DNA from 4 places in the Micromonospora sp. NPDC052213 genome. Region 2 is predicted to be linked to each of the others. Evidence: riboswitches for the same ligand, from Rfam matches in the RefSeq annotation. Region 2 holds a riboswitch; each other region holds the start of a gene.

The links. A riboswitch is a leader RNA that binds a small molecule or an ion and turns the genes downstream of it on or off. The one in region 2 is predicted to bind cyclic di-AMP.
Region 1: another riboswitch for cyclic di-AMP. It lies ahead of AB0L34_RS31555 (NlpC/P60 family protein); the one in region 2 lies ahead of AB0L34_RS17980 (hypothetical protein).
Region 3: another riboswitch for cyclic di-AMP. It lies ahead of AB0L34_RS15885 (hypothetical protein); the one in region 2 lies ahead of AB0L34_RS17980 (hypothetical protein).
Region 4: another riboswitch for cyclic di-AMP. It lies ahead of AB0L34_RS16625 (C39 family peptidase); the one in region 2 lies ahead of AB0L34_RS17980 (hypothetical protein).

What each region holds. Positions count from the first base shown of each region.
Region 1 is NZ_JBFAVI010000236.1:3,531-8,306, reverse strand. It holds partial or broken gene AB0L34_RS31565 (pyridoxamine 5'-phosphate oxidase family protein) at 1-427, opposite strand, end outside; gene dcd (dCTP deaminase) at 506-1,084, shown strand; gene AB0L34_RS31555 (NlpC/P60 family protein) at 1,156-2,196, opposite strand; cyclic di-AMP (ydaO/yuaA leader) riboswitch at 2,209-2,345, opposite strand; gene AB0L34_RS31550 (peptidoglycan recognition family protein) at 2,585-4,606, shown strand; gene AB0L34_RS31545 (NlpC/P60 family protein) at 4,701-4,776, opposite strand, start outside.
Region 2 is NZ_JBFAVI010000068.1:100-4,875, reverse strand. It holds gene AB0L34_RS17985 (carbonic anhydrase) at 1-267, shown strand, start outside; gene AB0L34_RS17980 (hypothetical protein) at 478-1,497, opposite strand; cyclic di-AMP (ydaO/yuaA leader) riboswitch at 1,501-1,632, opposite strand; gene AB0L34_RS17975 (YibE/F family protein) at 1,799-3,142, opposite strand; gene AB0L34_RS17970 (hypothetical protein) at 3,559-4,128, shown strand; gene AB0L34_RS17965 (DUF305 domain-containing protein) at 4,207-4,776, shown strand, end outside.
Region 3 is NZ_JBFAVI010000055.1:8,803-13,578, forward strand. It holds gene AB0L34_RS15875 (AAA family ATPase) at 1-254, shown strand, start outside; gene AB0L34_RS15880 (cation diffusion facilitator family transporter) at 346-1,263, shown strand; cyclic di-AMP (ydaO/yuaA leader) riboswitch at 1,417-1,548, shown strand; gene AB0L34_RS15885 (hypothetical protein) at 1,562-2,623, shown strand; gene AB0L34_RS15890 (SRPBCC family protein) at 2,775-3,242, opposite strand; gene AB0L34_RS15895 (hypothetical protein) at 3,320-3,469, shown strand; gene AB0L34_RS15900 (STAS domain-containing protein) at 3,505-3,867, opposite strand; gene AB0L34_RS15905 (hypothetical protein) at 4,198-4,341, shown strand; gene AB0L34_RS15910 (hypothetical protein) at 4,504-4,776, shown strand, end outside.
Region 4 is NZ_JBFAVI010000059.1:26,022-30,797, reverse strand. It holds gene AB0L34_RS16630 (hypothetical protein) at 1-674, shown strand, start outside; cyclic di-AMP (ydaO/yuaA leader) riboswitch at 963-1,104, shown strand; gene AB0L34_RS16625 (C39 family peptidase) at 1,325-2,170, shown strand; gene AB0L34_RS16620 (alpha/beta hydrolase) at 2,279-3,022, shown strand; gene AB0L34_RS16615 (CDP-glycerol glycerophosphotransferase family protein) at 3,042-4,769, opposite strand.

The DNA of each region.
Region 1 (4,776 bases), on a different contig from region 2:
CGCCTGCGCCGCCTGCGACGCCCGGCTCGCGGCGGGCGAGCATGGCCACGTCGACGGTGAACTCGAACAGCCGCCAGTCGACCTGCGGCGCGGCCCGGTGGCTGCGGGCCAGCCGGGCGACCCGGGCCGGGTCGGTGACCGGCCGGGCGTGGCCGGCGACGTAGGCCTCGTCGTCACTCTCCTCCGGCGGGAAGGAGTGCAGGGCGTAGCGGCCGTCGCGTTCCAGGTCGCGCCGCTTCGGCGAGTCGACCACGAAGCAGAAGAGCCCCTCGTCGGTGATCACCGGAGAGACGGGATGGACCCGGGGCCCGCCGTCGGCGCGGACGGTGGCCAGGTAGCCGAAGCCCGGCCCGTACTGCTGCATGAGGGAGCGGATCCCGTCGGCGAGGCGGGGCTCGTCGGCGGCGAATTCGGACCAGGAAGCCATGCCGACATTCTATCGAACACGTGTACGAACAGGTAGTCCGACACGCAGGTCACGCACATCGCTCGCTAAGGTGGTGCGATGCTGCTCTCCGACCGCGACCTGGTCTCCGAGATCAAGGCGGGCACGCTCGCGCTGGAGCCGTTCGAGCCCACGCTGGTGCAACCGTCCAGCATCGACGTCCGCCTGGACAAGCTCTTCCGGGTCTTCAACAACCATCTCTACACCCACATCGACCCGGCGATGCAGCAGGACGACCTGACGTCGATGGTCGAGGTGCCCGAGGGCGAGCCGTTCGTGCTGCACCCGGGCGAGTTCGTGCTCGCCTCGACGCTGGAGGTGATCTCCCTCGGCGACCAGCTCGCCGGGCGGCTGGAGGGCAAGTCGAGCCTGGGACGGCTCGGCCTGCTCACCCACTCCACCGCGGGCTTCATCGACCCGGGCTTCTCCGGCCACGTGACGCTGGAGCTGTCCAACGTGGCCAACCTGCCCATCACCCTCTGGCCGGGCATGAAGATCGGTCAGCTCTGCATCTTCCGGCTCTCGTCGCCGGCCGAGCACCCGTACGGCTCGGCCGTCTACGGCTCGCGCTACCAGGGGCAGCGCGGCCCGACCCCGAGCCGCTCCTGGCAGCACTGGCGCACCTGGCCGACCCGCTGACCCGACGGTCGCCGTGAGGCGCGGGCCCTTCCGCCACCGGGTGCGTCAGGAAGGGCCCGTTCCTCACCCGCTCAGCCGGGGCGGCCGTAACTGTGGATCGGGCCGTCGTCGACCTTCTTCATCTTCACCGGCACCCCGGCTCGGGAGGCGTGCACCACCCAGCCCCCGCCGACGTACATGCCGACGTGGTGCAGGTCGCTGTAGTAGAAGACCAGGTCTCCCGGGCGCAGCTCGCCCCGGGTGACGGTCGCGGTGACCCGGCGCTGCTGCGCGGCGTTGTGCGGCAGCGAGACCCCGGCCTTCGCCCAGGCGGCGAGCATCAGGCCCGAGCAGTCGTACGCGTTCGGGCCCTCGGCGCCCCAGACGTAGGGCTTGCCGATCTGGGCGCAGGCGAACTTGACCGCGGTGCCGGCCCCGCCACCCGGGTAGCTGGCCGGGCAGGGGGCGGGGCGCAGCGAACCGCCGCCGCCGCTGCCGTAGATCCGCAGCCGCAGCTTCTGCAGCCGGTCGATCTCGGCGTTGATCTGCTTCTTCTTCGCGGCGAGCTGGGCCTCCGTCCGGCCGAGTTGGACGACCATCTCGTCGAGCGGGGCCTTCTTCTCGGCCAGTCGGTCGCGCAACTCGGCGACCTGCCGCACGTCCTGCTGCTGGTGCTGGGCGAACCGGTCGAGCAGTTCGAGCTGGCCGACCATCTGGTCGGGCGAGCGGCTGCCCAGCAGGGCGTTGACGGCGGAGACGTTCTCGCCCTTGTAGGCGCGGACGGCCAGCGCGCTGACCTCCTCCATCGCCTGCTCGACCTGCCGTTCCAGGGGCTTGATCTGCTTGGCGAGGGCGTCGGCCTGCCTGCGTTTGGCGGCCAGGTCCTGGCGGGTGGCGTTGTGCCGTTCGATGATCGGTTCGAGCTTGTTCCAGTCCTCGTCGATCTGGCGCTCGATCTCGGCGACCGTCGGTTCGGCGTGGGCCGCCGTGGCGCCGCCGGTCAGGACGACGGCGAACGCGGCCAGGGCGGCGAGGGCGGTGGTGCAGCGGTACCAGCGTGGGCGCGGCGCAGCCGTCGTCGGGCCGGCGGGTGCCGACCGTGCCGACGGTGGCCGCGGGGCATGGTGTGCCACCGGGCTCCGTACTCCTTCTTCCCGTACCGCCTACCGGGTTAGCTGACGGGTTCGGGCGGGAAGGGGACGCCCTACCGCAGGTGCTGCGGATTCACCCCGGGGTACCTGGGTCCCCGGCTCGCTCGGGAGCGACTCGGCGGTGTCGGACCGTTACCGCCCCGGTTGGGCGGACTGTCGCCGGCCGACGAATGACCAGAGTAGAGACGGTCGTTATCGATCCGCAACCCATCGAGCCGTGACACACCGTATTCGTGCCGGCCGGTGGGAGCGAGTACCTCCGGCGACGAAATTTTCCTTCTTCGGTAAGTGACGCATGGAAAGGTATTGACCGGAGGTGGCGCCCGGGGCGAAGGTGGCCCCACATTCGCCCGTCCGACCTGGGGGTCTGATGCACCTGTCAGCGACATCGAGGAGCAGACGCGTCCTGCTGGCCGCCGCCGTGGCGGCCGCCCTGGCGGCGACGCCGCTCACCGCCGCCGGAACCGCCGCCGCCGCATCGACGACCGACCGGCAGCAGCAGTACGCCGCCGCGGCCGCGGAGTACGGCGTGCCGGAGAGCGTCCTGCTCGGAGTCTCCTACCTGCAGTCCCGCTGGGACACCAACGCCGGAACGCCGAGCACCAGCGGCGGCTTCGGACCGATGCACCTCACCGACGCGGAGTACGTCGCCGCACTGCCCGGGGGCACCCACCACGACGAGGGCACCGAGGACCCGCGGGGCGACGACTCCCGCCCGTCCCTGGCCGAGGCGCACGAGCCGCCGGCCGCCCAGCCTCCCGCCGAAGCCTCGCTGCGGACGCTCGACGCCGCCGCCGGGCTGACCGGCGCCAGCGAGGAGGCGCTGCGCACGGACGCCACGGCCAACATCCGGGGCGGCGCGGCGCTGCTGGCCGCGTACCAGAAGGAGATCGGCGCCCCGGTCGGCGCCGACACGGACCCGGCGGCCTGGTACGGCGCCGTGGCCCGGTACTCCGGCGCGGACAGCGCCGACGCCGCGGCGGCCTTCGCCAACGAGGTGTACGCCACCATCGGCGCCGGCGACAGCCGGCTGACCGACGACGGGCACCGGGTCACCCTCCCCGCCAGCGCGGTGCAGCCGGAACGCTCCTGGCTCGACCGGCTGGGCCTGCGCAAGGTCGCCCGGCCCGACGGGCTGGAGTGCCCCGACACGATCTCCTGCGAGTGGATCCCGGCGCCCTACGCCCAGTACGGCCCGACCGTGGGTGACTACGGCAACCACGACCTCGCCGACCGGCCGGCCCAGCAGAAGATCGAGTACATCGTCATCCACGACACCGAGGGCTACTTCGGGCCCAGCGTCAACCTGGTCAAGGACCCGAGGCGGGTGGGCTGGCACTACACCCTGCGCTCGGTGGACGGCCACATCGCCCAGCACATCAAGACCAAGAACGTCGGCTGGCACGCCGGCAACTGGTACGTGAACGCCAAGTCCATCGGCCTGGAGCACGAGGGCTTCGCGGGGCACGGCACCTGGTACACCGAGGCGATGTACCGCACCTCCGCCAAGCTGGTCCGCCATCTGGCGCTGCGGTACAACATCCCGCTGGACCGGCAGCACATCATCGGTCACGACAACGTCCCCGGCACCGTCGCCTCGACCGTGCGCGGCATGCACTGGGACCCGGGCCCGTACTGGGACTGGTCGCACTACTTCGACCTGCTCAAGGCGCCGTTCACGTCGACCGGCACGCCGCACACGGGGCTGGTCACCATCGACCCGGACTTCGCCACCAACCAGCCGCAGTTCACCGGCTGCAACCGGCAGCCGCCCGGCGTGCCGAACCCGCCCCCGCCGGTGGCTCCCTGCCCGCTGCGCGGCTCGTCCGCGGTGATCCTGCACAGCGCGCCGAGCCACGACGCGCCGCTGGTCAACGACATCGCGCTGCGGCCCGACGGCACCCCGAACACCATGTACATCTCCGACCACGGCGCCCGGGCCTCCGCCGGGCAGACGTACGCCCTGGCCGAGGTGCGGGGGGACTGGACCGCGATCTGGTACCTCGGCCAGAAGGCGTGGTTCCACAACCCCGCCTCGAAGCCGACCGCGAAGTGGTCCGTCGGCTTCGTGGTGACCCCGAAGGACGGCAGGGCCACCATCCCGGTCTACGGCCGGGCGTACCCGGAGCAGGCCGCCTACCCGGCCGGCGTGCCCTACCAGCCGATCTCCCCGCTCCAGTACACCCTCTCGGCCGGCCAGCGGTACGCCGTCGGCACGGTGCTCCCCGGCGAGTACTACCGGGCCGTCACGTTCGACGGGTCGTCGCCGGGTGACTGGACGGTGATCCGCGGCGAGAACAGGTACGTGCAGGTCCAGTTCGGCCACCGGGTCATGTACGTCAACCTGGACGACGTGAACGTGCTGCCCTCCGCGTTGGGGGCGCCCCAGTAACCCACCGCTCGCCCGGACCGGCGCAGGCCGTCCCCGAGCACGACGAGGGCCCCTGGTCTACCCGACCGGGGGCCCTTCCGTGCGTGGTGCGGGATCAGCCGGGCCTACGGAACCCGGCCACCGGCATCGTGTTGATGCTGGAGACGTTGACCGGCTTGCCGGCCCGGGGC
Region 2 (4,776 bases):
GCCGCCGAGGGCGTGGACGACATCGACCGGATCGTCGACATCCACATCGCGCAGACCGTCGAGGCGATGCTGGACAGGTCGGCCGTGCTCGCCGCCGAGGTGGCCGCCGGGCGCTGCGCCGTCGTGGGCATGTCGTACCGGCTGGCCGCCGGCGAGGCGCGGGCGGTCACCGCCGTGCCCGGCGAGGCGCGGAGGGTCGCCGCCGCGCCCACCGGGCCGGGCGCGGTCGACGGGGCACAGCCGGCCGCCAGCGCCGCCCTCGCCTGACCGGTTCCCGCGCTCGCCCGCCCCGGCCCGGCCGCCCGACGCCCGCTCACGAGGGCCACAAGCGCCGCCGACGAGGGCTACAGACGCCCGGCGACGAGGGCCACAGACGCCGGCAGGGCACGGGCGACCACCGGCCGTGGACGCCGACACGGCGACAGACGCCGACAGGGCCGCCCCGCGACTGCGGGGCGGCCCTGTCGTTGGCTGCCGTCAGAGCAGCGACACGTGCACGTGGTCCGTATGGTTCGACGGGCCGCTGTAGGACTTCCAGCCGGTCGCCGGGAACCAGATCTGCCGGTTCCAGATCACGTAGTAGATGCCGAGCCGGTCGGCGTTGCGGACCAGGAACGCGGTCAGGTTGTTGCCGTACATGTAGGTGTCGTCGTTGTGCCAGGGGGCGAAGCCGCTCCGCTGCAGCGACCAGTCGCAGGCCCGGCCCTTCGGATGCTCGTACGGCCCGCCGGAGCGGTAACAGCCGACGAAGCGGTTGAAGCCGGCCCGCTTGACCTCCTTGTACATGTGCAGCGTGCGCGCGGTGATGCAGCCGGAGGTGGTGGGGTCGTTCTCGGTGCAGGACAGGGGCTTCCAGTCGCCGTCGGCAGTACGACCCGGTGCCATCCGGGCCACCGGCGAGGTGGCGACCACCTTGCCGCTGGTCAGGCCCCTGCCGCCGACCAGTGCGAGCGCCTTCTCCGCCTCGCGCTTGCCGCGGGCCATCTCGTTGGTCAGCTTCGTCTGCTCGCGAACCTCGGCGTCGAGCGCCAGCTTGGCCTGCTCGGCGCGGTTCTTGACCGCGTTCACCTCGGCGAGCTTCTTGGAGTTGACCAGGTTCAGCTCGTCGAGGGCGGCGGCGCGCTTGACGAACGAGTCGGGGCTGGCGGTGTCCAGCAGCATCGACACCGCGCCGATCCGCCCGGTCCGGTAGGACTGGGCGGCGATCTGGCTCACCTGCGGGGCCAGCGCTGCCAGGTCGGCCTGCGCCCGGTCGACCTCCAGGGCCAGTTCCAGTTGGCGCTTCTTCGACTTCGCGAGCTTCGCCTTGGCCTGGACGTAGTTGCGGTTCCGCGCCTCGATCAGGTCGTTGAGCAGCTTGGGCTCGTCGTCCCCGTGGCCGGAGGGCTGGGGCGGCGGGGTGGGTGCGGCCGCCGCCTGGAGGGGCCCGGCGAAGACGGCCAGGGCGGCGATCACGGCCACCACAGGGGTCAACCAGCGGCGTAGGGGTGCCGTCACATTTTTCCCTTCCGTCGACCGCCGACCGGGTTAGCTGACGGGTTCGGGGCGGAAGTGGCCCCTACCGCTGTCGCGGATTCACCCCACGTACCTGGGTCCCCGGCTCGCCTGGCGGCGATTGGGCGGCGGCACCGCAGGCGCCGCTGCGCGCCTTCGGCGGTGACCGGCAGCGAGGTTACCCGAGAGCCCTGCCGGGGATCTACGTCCCTAAGCCGACTAAATGCGTTATTTCGTAGCGGCGGAGGGTGACCAGTGACGCGTTTATCAGGCGGGACGTCCTGATCGGTCACGCTGAGGAGTTTCACCATGCGGTGTCCGTGCTCCCGTCGCGGTCGGGCCACCCGGCGGGGGCGGCGGAGGGGGCGTTTCCGGCGCGCGGCCCGCTGAGGGCCTCCAGCGCCTCGGAGCGGTCGGCCGCCGGCCGGGGAGCCGGCGGGGTCGGGGGTGCGCCGCGGTCGGCTGACTCGCCGCCGCGCCGGCCGGCCGTGGTCACCACGGCCGCGAGCCCGGTGGTCAGCGGCACGGCGGCGATCAGGCCCAGGGTGGCGACCGCGCTGCGGACGATCTCCTGGGCCAGGAACTCGCTGGTCAGGATCTGGCTCACCGCCCGGGAGTCGGCGGTCAGCAAAAGCAGCACCGGCAGCGAGGCCCCGGCGTACGCCAGCACGATGGTGTTCACCGTCGAGGCGATGTGCGCGCGGCCGACCCGGGTCGCCGCCCGGTACAGCTGCATCCGGGACAGCCCCGGGTTGGCGTGCGCCAGCTCGGTGACCGTCGCGGCCTGCGTCACGGTGACGTCGTCGAGCACGCCGAGCGAGCCGATGATGATCCCGGCGAGCAGCAGGCCGTGCAGGTCGACGTCGGCCTGGAACATCGACAGCGTGGTGGCGTCCTCGCTGCCGAACCCGGTCAGGTGGGTCGCCGCGGTGGCGATCGTGCCGAGTACGCCCGTCAGCACCAGGCTGCCCAGCGTGCCGAGCACGGCGACCGAGGTCTGCGCGGTCACCCCGTGCGTCAGGTAGAGCACCACGAACATGATCAGTGCCGCGCCGACGACCGCGACCAGCAGCGGTGGGCTGCCGGCGCTGATGCCGGGCAGCACGAAGGTCAGCAGGATGGCGAAGCTCGCCGCCAGGCCGGCCAGCGCCGCGAGCCCCCGCCACCGCCCGAACGCGACGATCGCGGCGGCGAACAGCACCACCAGCCAGAGCAGCGGCTTGCCGCGCTGGTGCTCGGCGATGTTGTAGGCGCTCGCCGAGGGGTCGGCGGGATCGGTGAGCTGGACCAGGACGATCTCGTCGCCGACCGCGACCGTCGGCGCCCCCGGCCCTGCCGGTACGGGCGTCTCCACCTGCTGGCCGGCGTCGGGGCCGTCGTCGACGCGCACGGTCACGGTGCCGCAGGGGCCCTCCGCGGCGCCCTCCGGCGCCTCGGGGGTGGGCGGGCACGGCTCCGTCACCACCCGGGTCACCGTGCCGTGGTGGCGGGGCGGATCGGTGCCGGGCGCGGCGTCCGGTGCGTCCCACGGCCAGAGCAGCAGGGCCGCGATCAGGGTGGCGACGAACAGGGGCACCACCGTCGCGACGAGGATCCGCCGCACCCCCGGCGGGGCGGACGGTGCGGGACGGGTGTGGTCGGCGCCCATCGAGTGTCTCCCAACGAATCCAGGGCGGGGTACGTGCCGGCGGGCCGGCCGGTTCGGCGTGCCCGGGTGACCGCCGCGGCGGATCGCCCTGGCGTGGCGGGCCGGTCACGCGCCGCGACGGCCCGGCCCGGCCGGTCGCGGTCGCTCGACACCGTCGCCCGGTCGGGGCGGCGGTGCGGACGGCGCGGAGTGCGGAGGGCCACCGGCCGAATGGTAGCCATCCCGACATCCGGCCGCAGGTCGTGAGGGCTGGTGTCGGCCGCGGGCCGTCCCGTCCGGCAACCCGGTCACCGTCCGGGCGCCGCCGGTCGACCGTCCCGTGGTGGCCGACCTGGCGGTCTCGTCCGGGGCGGATTCGCCGTCGGGTGCGCCGGTCGCCCCCGGACGCACCGGCCCCGGGGGCTACCGTGGTCGGTGTGCGGGCGGCGGCGACGGTGACGGCGGGGCGATGGGCCCGGCTGCTGCTGCTCGTCGGCACGCTGTTCGGCCTGGCCGCGATGCACACCCTCGGCCACGGCTCGCACGCCGTGGGCCATCCCGCCGAGGTCTCCGCGCACGCCGTTGCCGCGGCCGGTGCGCACGACGCTTCGCAGGCGCCGCCCCGGCACGACACCGTTGCGCCGCTCCGTCAGGACCCCGCCGCGCCGCCCCGCCACGACACCGCCGCGCCGCTCGGTCAGGACCCCGCCATCGCGTACGTCGTCCCGGCGGCGCTGTCCGGCGTCGTGGGCTGCGCGGGCGACTGCCCGCACGAGCGGTTCCTCCCGTCCGGCGGGGCGGGCGGCGAGCTGCCCTGGTGGGGCGTGTGCCTGGCGGTGCTGGGCGCGCTCGCCGCCCCGCTGCTGCTCGCCGTGCTGCTGCTGGCCGGCCTACAGGCCGCCGGCCTGGCGGGCCAGGGGACGGGCGGGCCGGCCCGGTCGCCCCGCGCCCCGCCGTCCCGGCCGGTCGGCCTGCGGCTCGCCACGGTCTCGGTGCTGCGCAGATAGGACGCCCCGGCGCGGCCCGGTCAGCCGGTCCGCGTCCCCCGTCCTGCTGCGTACGTTTTGACACCGAAAGGCCCAAACGTGACCACTCGTACCATTGCGCGCCGTGCCGCCCTGGCCGGCGCCACCGTCACCGCCGCCCTGGTCCTGACCGCCTGCGGCGGCGGCGACGGGCACTCGTCCCCGGGCGCGGGGCACGGCACGCCCGCCACCAGCGGGCCGGCGGCCACGGCGTCCGGCGCGGCCGCCTTCGGCGACGCCGACGCGATGTTCGCCCAGATGATGATTCCGCACCACCGGCAGGCGGTGGAGATGGCGGAGCTGGCCGCCACGCGGGCGGCGGACCCGGAGGTCAAGCGGCTCGCCGGGGAGATCAAGGCCGCCCAGGCGCCCGAGATCGCCACCATGAGCGGCTGGTTGTCGGCGTGGGGGCGGCCGGTGCCGTCGCCCGGCGCCGAGACGCCGCACATGGAACACGGCATGCCCGGCATGATGTCCGACGCCGACATGAAGAAGCTGGCGGCGGCCTCCGGGCGGGAGTTCGACCGGCAGTTCCTGACCATGATGATCGCTCACCACGAGGGCGCCGTCACCATGGCCCGGGACGAGCTGGCCCGGGGCGTGAACGCGGAGGCCAAGGCCCTGGCCCAG
Region 3 (4,776 bases), on a different contig from region 2:
CCGAGGTGGAGGGCACCGTGGGCGTGATCACCCCGGTGCCCCGCCGGGACGAGGTGGCCGGGTGGCTGGGCGGGCTGGGCGCGCCGCGCCTGCAGGTGGTGACCAGCCTGGAGGCCAAGGGCATGGAGTACGACGGCGTGGTCCTGGTCGCCCCGGGCGAGATCCGGGCCGACCCGGGTTCGGGCGTACGGACGCTCTACGTCGCGCTGTCGCGGGCCACCCAGCGGCTGACCACCGTCGACCCGACCGGCTGAGTCGTCCCGGCCGCCGCCGGCAGTCACTTGCACATATTGCGATGTGAGCATAGATTGAACCGGGTCCGGACGGGTGACGGAAGGTGGGCGCGTGGGCGCAGGTCATGACCACCACCACGGGTCGGTCGCGAATGCCGCGCACCGCCACCGGGGCCGCCTCTGGGCGGCGTTCGCGCTGCTCGGCGCCCTGATGGTGGTGGAGGCGGTGGCCGCCTTCCGCACCGGCTCGCTGGCTCTGCTGAGCGACGCCGGGCACATGTTCACCGACGTGCTCGGCATCGGCATGGCACTCGCGGCGATCACCGCGACCCGGCGCGCCGGCGCGGACCCGCAGCGCACCTTCGGCCTCTACCGGCTGGAGGTGCTGGCCGCCCTGGCCAACGCCGTGCTGCTCTCCGGCGTCGCGGTCTACGTGGTCGTCGAGGCCGTACGCCGGTTCGGCGACCCGCCGGAGGTGCTCGCCGGCCCGATGCTCGCGGTCGCCGTGCTCGGCCTGCTCGCCAACGTGGCCGCCTTCGCCCTGCTGCGGTCCGGGGCGAAGGAGAGCATCAACATGCAGGGCGCGTACCTGGAGGTGCTGGGCGACCTGCTGGGCTCACTCGGCGTGATCGGCGCGGCCCTGCTGATCGCCGTCACCGACTGGTGGTGGGCGGACCCGCTGGTCGCGGTGGCGATCGGGATGTTCATCCTGCCCCGCACCTGGCGGCTCGGACGCGCCGCGCTGCGCATCCTGGTGCAGGCCGCGCCGGAGCACCTCGAGGTCACCAGGGTGCACGACCGGCTGGCCGCCGTGCCCGGCGTGGCCGAGGTGCACGACCTGCACGTCTGGACGCTGACCTCCGGGATGGAGGTGGCCTCGGCACACCTGACCATGGAGCCCGGCGCCGAGGTCGGCGCGGTGCTCACCGCGGCCCGGACGGCCCTGCACGAGGACTTCCAGATCGAGCACGCGACGTTGCAGATCGAGCCGGGGGCGTCTCCCGGGGCCTGCGGGTCGGTTGAGTGGTAATGAGCACAGCCTTAAATCTGGGAGAGTATTGTTGACTTATGTCGGATTTGACGGTAAGCGGACAGGCACCCTCGGTCACGTGCGCTGCACCAGTCACACCGGCACCGGTAGGCTCGGTTCCGGCCTCCGCCAGGCGGCACCCACCGGTGCCGGCGGTGGCCGCCGCCTAATCGCCCGGCGGGGCGAACCGGGGAACCATGTTCGTGGGGTGCATCCGCGTCAGCGGTAGGGATCTTCCGTCCCGAACCCGTCAGCTAACCCGGTCGGCGGCTGACGGAAGGACACGTGTATGCCAGTGATGGCACCTGTACGACGACGCGCCGCCCGGTTGGCGGCCCTGATCGCCGTGACGCTCGCCCTCGGCGCCGCGGTCGCCCCGGTCACCACCGCTCCCGCGGCGGCCGCCTCCCGGGCCGGCCTGCTCGCCGCGGCCCCCGGCCAGGACCAGGAGGGCGGCACGCCCGCCCTGCGGGCCCAGCTCGAAGCCGCCAGCAAGGGCTACCTGGACGCCAAGCGGGCGCTGGACACGTCGGTCAAGCGGCAGCAGCAGCTCGCCGCGCAGCTCAAGACGACCGAGAGCGAGCTGACCGAGCGGAGCAACAAGGTCGGCGAGATCGCCGGAGTGGCCTACCGGACCGGCCGGCTGGGGGTGGCGTCCGCCCTGCTCAACAGCAGCTCGCCGGACGGCTTCATGGACCGGGCCGCCGCCCTCGACGCGGTGGCCGCCAACGAGGACCGGGCGCTCCGCGAGCTCCAGGAGACCCGGGACCAGGCCACCCGCACCAAGCTCGCCCTGGACGGCGAGATCCGGGAACAGCGCAAGCAGGTCACGGTGATGGCCAAGCGCAAGGAGCAGGCGGAGCGGGCGCTGACGGTCGCCAACCGGTCGCAGGCAAGCGGCGGCGGGCCGGGCGGCAGCTCCACCGCGACGGCGAAGCCGGCCCCACGCAACTCCGACGGGTCCTGGCCGTCCGAGTCGTGCAGCGTCAACGACCCCACCCCCGCCGACGGCTGCATCACCCCGCGCACCCTGCACGCGCTCAACCAGGCCAAGGCGGCCGGCTTCACCCGCTACGTCTCCTGCTACCGCCCCGGCGGCTCCGGCGAGCACCCCAAGGGCCGGGCCTGCGACTTCGCGGCGCAGAAGAGCGGGTTCGGCGGCGACGCCACCGGCGGCGACAGGACGTACGGCAACAACCTGGCGACGTACTTCGTCAAGAACGCCGACCGGCTCGCCGTGCTCTACGTGATCTGGTACAGGCAGATCTGGCTGCCCAGCAGCGGCTGGAAGTCGTACAGCGGGGCCAACGGCGACCCGTCCAGCGACCACACCAACCACGTGCACCTGTCGGTCTACTGACGCCCGGCCCCGGTGACCCGCTCGCGGGTCACCGGGGCGTCCGTCGCCGCCACGTCGCCGCCAGCGCGACCTGGACGGCGAAGCCGACCGCCTTCCCGCCGCCACCTCCCGGCCGACGGCCGGGGGACTCGCCGTGTCGTCGATGCCCGGCTCAGCCGGGCGGTGACTCCGGCGGGTGCCCGCCCAGGGCGACGCCGAGCCGGGCAGCCAGCCCCAGGTGGGCGGCGCGCGCCTGGCGGAAGGCGTAGCCGAAGAGCGGAACCGGCGCGGCAAGGGTGATCTCGACGTCGATCCGGACCACGCCGTCCGGCTCGGCCCGCAGTAGGGTCCGGTTGCGCACCGTGGTGGCCGGCCACTGCCGGGCCACGGTGACGATCTCGTCCGGCCCGTCGACCAGGACGTCGGCCCGGTAGGTGACCGGCAGGCGCAGCGGCCCGACGGCCAGCCGGTCGGTGATGAGGTAGCTGGCCCGCGCGCCGCGACGGGGCGACACCCGGCGGACCCGGACGATCAGCGGGTGCAGGTCCTGCTGCCGGGCCGGGTCCGCGAGCAACCCCGCGGCGTCGGCGAGCGAGCAGCGCGCCTGGACGGTGTAGCTGAAGGAATCCCGCCTGATCACGCCGTCTCCCCACCGTCGCCGTCGCCCGATCGTCGCGCACCGGCGGCGCGCTGGCAACGGTGTGCCGCTCCGCGCGGATGCCGGCCGTCGACCCGCCCGGCCGGTCGTCGACAGGTGCAGCCGGGCAGCGACCTGCCCTGCTGGCCGACGGCTACGCCTCCGGGACGGCGATCCGCGCGGTCACCGAGGCAGCCGACATCAATCTGTCGAGCCTCGGCGACGACTGACGCCACCGGGTCACCGGCGGGACCCTGCCGGCGGGTCAGGCGCCGGGGAGGACCTCGGGAGCGGGCGCGCCGGCGTAGTAGGGCTCGGGGGCGCCGAAGAGGCCGAGCAGGCCGGTCACCCAGAGCTGCCGGTGCACGAACCGGCTCGGCTCGGTGACGACGAGCTTGACGCCGCTCACCTCGGCGGTCTGGAAGCCGGCGACCATCGCGCTGATGCCGACGGAGTCGATGAAGGTGACGAGCCTCATGTTGAGCTCGATCCGGCTGGGGTGCCCCTTGGCCAGGACCTCGGCGATCGCCTCGCGCACCTCGTATGCGGTGTCGACGTCGATCTCGCCCCGGGGGGCGATCTCGATGACACCACCGGGCATAACCGACTTCACGATCGACAGGCTCACGCGAGCACCTCCACTCGCCCGTCCGACGGGCGCCTCATCAGTACGCGGGCCGCGACCGAGAGTATTCCTCCGACGGCCTCGGTCGCCACCCCTCGGGATGAGCAATTCGCGGATGAGGGCGCACCAAGTCGCCCTTATCCGGACTTTTCACTTCTTGTTTACCCAACGATCAGCTGCCGCTGACGCGTCGCCGACCCAGGGTAGCCGTCTCCCGCCGGCACCGCCCGGCACCCGAACTTCCTGGCGTGGCCGGCCCGCTTCCGCCCGCCGGGTTGCCCGTCCTACCTACGATCGGCCCGGAGAGCGGGCGCCACGACGGAAGGACGATCGATGATCAGGAGACTCGCCGCGCTGGCCGGTGTCGGCGCGTTGCTGGCCCTCGTGCTGGCCTGCGGCTTCGGCGGTGGCGACGATGACGACGACGATGACGACGACTTCGCGCGCGGCGTGACCGCGGTGGTCACGCTCCGCTGACCACGGCGAGGGCCAGAGCCGGGTGCCCGGGCTCCCCCCGCGTCCCCGCGGGTTTGCGGAGGCGTCCGGTTGGGCACAGGCGGAACGAGCGAACCATGACGCGCCGGTGAGACGTCGAAGTCCGAAGTGGCCGCCGGCTTCGGCCCGAGGAGGTAACCCACCATGTTCGGTACCAATCTGCTGGATCGCCGCGGCAAGCCCGAGCGGATCGCGGACCAGGCGTGGCAGAACCTGGTCTCGGCGGTCAGCTCCGCGGGCGACAGCGTCCGCGACACCGCCCGGTCGGCCCGCCGCGGCGGTTCCGGCCTCGCCGACGAGGCCGGCGACCTGGTGGGCTCCGCGGCGGACGAGGCGCGCCGCCGGGCCACCCTGGCCTTCGACGCGCTCGCCGGCCGCCGCCCCGCGCTGCCCTGGACGCTGCTGATCGGCGCCGCG
Region 4 (4,776 bases), on a different contig from region 2:
ACGAGCCGGTCGCCCCGCCCGCGGCCGACCCTGCGGCGGAGGCCGCCGACCTGCGCCGCTACGCCGAGGAGGTGGCCGTCGCGGCGGGCCGGGCCGCCCGCACCGCCCGGCGGCGGCGGGCCGACTGGCTCGCCGCGCAGGAGGAGGCCGACCGGGCCTGGCGGGCGTACGACGAGGCGGAGACCGCCGCCCGCCGCTTCACCGGGGCCGCCGCCCTGCCCGCCCCGCGCACCCCGCGCACGCCCGCCGAGTACGCCGCCCGCGAGCGCTGGCTGCACCAGGCGGCGGTGGCGGCCCACTGGCGCGGCGACCTCTCCACCCGCCAACTCCGCGAGGTGTTCGGCCGCCGGGCCGGCTGGGATCCCCGCCGCCACCCGGTCGAGCAGGAGATCGCGCTGGCCCGGGCGGTACGCGACGCGAGACGGGCCGACCACCGGGCCGCCGCCGAGCGGGAACGGTTGGCGTGGCGGGACGCCGACCTGGCCGCCGAGGCGGCGCGGGCCCTGGCCGGGGAGGCGTACGCCGCAGCGGTCCGGCTCCGGCCGGGCCGGCTCCCGGCGGCCCGGCCCGTGTCCGCCGGGCGTCGGCCCGCGCTCGCCGCGCGATGGCGGCCCGCGCGGGTGGCTGAACCGCCGGGCGTCGACCCGCGGTGGCGGCCCGCGCGGGTGGGCTGAACCGCCGGGGCAATTTCGTGACGCCGGTCATAGCGGTGCCGAACCGGTCATCCGGCACGGCCCGGCCGATTCCCGCCGACGATTCCGCGCCGATGTCCGCCGCTCGTCCGGTTGTCGACGCAAGGTGCGTCGGGAAACGGTCGTCCCATTGAGTCGCGTCAGTGCCGAACTGACCGCAAAAAAAGTCTCCCGATCAAGGTTTAAGCAGGTGGGAGCGGGTTGGCAGGGCGCGGGCCGGCCAGTAGTGTCGGCCCGTCCGGTGCGGTACCCGATCGCAAGAGGCGACGCCGCGCCGACCCGCCTAATCGTGAACAGGCGAGCCGGGGACCCAGTGCAACATCGGGGTGAATCCGCGGGCCACGGCCCGCGGTAGGGCGTTCTTCCCGCCCGAATCCGTCAGCTAACCCGGTCGGCGGCGTCGGAAGGAGTTCCATCCCCGTGCAGCACCCACCCGCCCCCCGGCCGTTCCGGCGCCTCCACGGCGCCGCGGTGCCCGCGCTCGCCCGACCGCACGCCGCGAGCTGACCCACCGGTCACCGCCCGTCGCCCGGCATCCCGGGCGCATCCCCTGAGTGGTCCACCACCGCCGGACGCCGTCCGCGCGGTCGGTCCCCCCTGCGCGGACCGGCGGCCGCTCACCCCCCGAGCCCGTGGAGGAAACCGTGAAGCACCACCTCAAGCGACAGCTCCGTCGCCTCACGTCCGAGCGTCCGTACCAGGTGGCCGCCGCGTCGGCCGCGGCGCTCGTGCTCGCGTCGGGCACCGGCGCGCTGCTGGCCGGCACCGACGAGGCGCCCGCCGCCGCACAGGCCCCGGTGGCCGTTAGCGAGCTGCGGGACGGCACCGTCGCCTCGCGCGGCGACGCCCGCGTCGCGGCGGCCCCGTCGACCGGCGCCCCGGCCGCGTCCAGCGCCGCTCCGTCGGCCAGCGCCACCAGCGCCGCCCCGAACCCGGACCTGACCCGCAAGCCGGAGCCGCCGAAGCCGCCGAAGGCGAAGTCGCTGGACTACGACTACCAGGCCCAGACCACCTTCTACAACTGCGGTCCGGCCGCCGTCCGGCACGCCCTCAGCGCCGCCGGCATCGCGCGCAGCCAGGCCGCCCTCGGCGCCCAGCTCGGCACCGACGAGATGGGCACCGACTCGGCCGAGGACACCACCCGGGTGCTGAACGCGACGGTGAAGGGTGACCCGTACCGGACCCGGATGATCCCGGGCGGTGCCGCGACCCCGGCGCAGATGGACCAGCTCCAGGCCGACGTGGTCGCCGCCATCACGGACGGGCGGGGCGTCGTGGTGAACGTCGCCGGCAGCGCCACCGACACCGACGGCGGCTGGCACTCGTTCCCCGGCGGCCACTACATCGCCGTCGTCGGCTACCAGGACGAGGGCCGGCTGGTGAAGATCGCCGACTCGGCGAACCCCGCGACCGCCTCGTACTGGATGTCCACCATCGCCCTGGCGAACTGGGCCGCCACCCGCGGCTACTCCGCCTGAGCAAGACACCCGTCGGGCGTCGGCTCCCCACCCCGGGAGCCGGCGCCCGATGTCGTCTCCGGGTCACGGACCTCGCCGGGGCGTACGGCGGGTGGCACACTGCGGCCTATGGCCGATGAATCGGGTGACCGGGACGGCCGGCGCGTCCTGCTGCTGCTGCACGGCATGGGCGCGACCGGGGACGTGTGGCTGCCCTGGGCGCCGCTGCTGGAACGCCGGTGGGCGGGGCGGTGGCTGGCACCGGACCTCGCCGGCCACGGCTGGTCGCCGCCGCTGCCGGCGTACTCGTTCGCCGGGCTGGCCGACCGGATCGCCGCGGGGCTCGCGGCGGGGGACCGGCTCGTCGTGCTGGGGCACTCCCTCGGCGGCGTGGTCGGGCTGGCGCTGGCCGCCCGCCGCGCCGGGCTGCCGGTCGACGCCGTGGTCGGGCTCGGCATCAAGGCCGTCTGGTCCCCGGCCGAGCTGGCGAAGGCCGGGGAGCTGGCCGCCCGACCGGTGACCTGGTTCGCCAGCCGGGACGAGGCGGCCCGCCGGTACCTGCGGGTGGCCGGCCTGACCGGGCTCTTCGCGCCGGACCACCCCGTGGTCGAGGCCGGGCTGCGGCAGGTCGACGGCCGCTGGCGGCTGGCGATGGACCCCGCCGCGTTCGGGGTGGGGGAGCCGGACCTGCCGACCCTGCTGGCGGCGACGGACGTGCCGGTGCTGCTGGCCCGCGGCGAGCACGACCCCATGGTCACCGACGCCCAGCTCAAGGAGCTGGGCGTGCCGGTCGCCACCCTGCCCGGCCTGGGCCACAACGCCCACGTCGAGGCCCCCGAGGCCGTCCTGGAGCTGGTCGACCCGTACCGCTGACCCGCCGGATGCCGGCCGGTCAGGTGGTGGCGGAGAGGGTCGCCTCGTCCGGCTCGACCGGCAGGCCGGTCCCGCCGACGGCGCGCGGCGTCGGCGGGTTCCAGTCCGCGTCGAGCTGCCGCCGCGCGGCGTCCAGGAACGCCTCGGCGTACGACTCGGCCGGGAAGTCGCCCAGGTAGCGGCTCCGGGTGGCCCAGCGGGCGGCGGCGAGCGGGTCGGTGTCGAGCAGCGCGGCCAGCACCTCGTCCACGTTGGACATGTCGCGGCGCAGTACGTACCCCGAGCCGGCCAGCGGGAACCGCTCGGCGAACCGGTCGCCCTCGTCGCCCATGTCGGTGACCGCGTACGGCTTGCCGGAGTAGAGGTAGTCGGAGATCACCCCGGACACGTCGGAGACCAGCGCGTCCGAGCGGTTCACGCACTCCGTCAGGGTCAGCTCGCGGGTGGCGGCGGCGCCGAAGACGTGCTGCCGGCCGGTACGGGCCCGGTCGGCGGCCAGCAGCTCCGTGAGCCGGCCCAGCTGCCGCGCCGAGGCCGGGTTCTGCGAGGTGTACGGGTGGGCCCGCAGGATCACCGTCGCGCCCCGCGCCAACAGCCCGCGCAGCAGCGCCTCGGCCACCGGCAGGGAGCAGTAGTTGGCGTCCGCGTGGTGGCCCGTCCAGGTCGGCGTGTAGAGCACCGTGGGGTTCGGCAGGCCGCGCACCGGCTCCGGACGGACCTCGATCGACTCGACCTGCGGCCGGCCGACCACCACGAACTTCTCCGCCGGGATGTCCACCCCCGCGCGGGCGTACCGGTCGACGGCGGCCTGACCGGCGACGAAGATCCGGTCGAAGATGGCGGAGACCGGGTTGGCGCTGGGCGCCTTGTCGCTGTCGCCGTGGTGCAGCTGGACGTGGGTGAGCTGGGTGAAGCGGATGCAGTGGCTGTTCTTCGCGCCGTGGTTGACGTAGAACGCCACCCGCAGGCTCGGCACCAGCGCCTCGTCCATCGCCTTCGTGGTGGGGCAGTAGACCACCGGCGCCGTGGTGGCCGCGGCGACGGTGGGCAGGAACTCCGGCTCCCGCACCATGACCAGGAACGGCCGGCCGATCCGCTCCAGGTACGGCAGCCACATGGTGACCTGGTATTCCGAGCCGGGCGGGGCGGAGAAGTGGAGCAGGAACTCGGGCTGGTGCCGGCGCAGCGCGCGGGAGACCGCCGACCCGCCGGCCCCCGGCCGGAACCGCCGCCGGGCCAGGTCCAGCCCGACGGCCCCGGCGCCGGCGGCGACCAGCGCGACGGCGCCCAGCGCCACACCGGCCGGCAGGGTCGCCGCAGCGGCGGCCGCCACCACGGCGAGCAGCCCCAGCAGGGCGTCGCCGAGGCGCGCGGCGACCAGGGGCGTCCAGGTGCGCACCGGCAGGTTCGCGGCGCGCACCTCCAGGCCGCCGGCGTCCCGCAGCGGCCCGACGAGCAGCACCAAGCCCAGCAGGACCAGCGCCGTCGCGGCCAGCGCGGGGTCGAAACCGGCGTCGAGGCGCCGGGCGTACCCGACCAGGACCGCCGCCGCGACCAGCGCGGTCTCGGCGACGCTGTCGGCGCCCGGGCGGACCCGCCGTTCCCAGGCGGCCGCCGCGAGGGCGGCCACCGCCAGCCCCAGCCCCCAGCCGGTCGCGCCGGTCAGCGCGACGACGAGGAACGCCAGCACCGCCAGGCCGGTGGCCAGGGCGCGGGCGATCAGCTTCCGGACCAGGTCACCACGCATGTCGGCT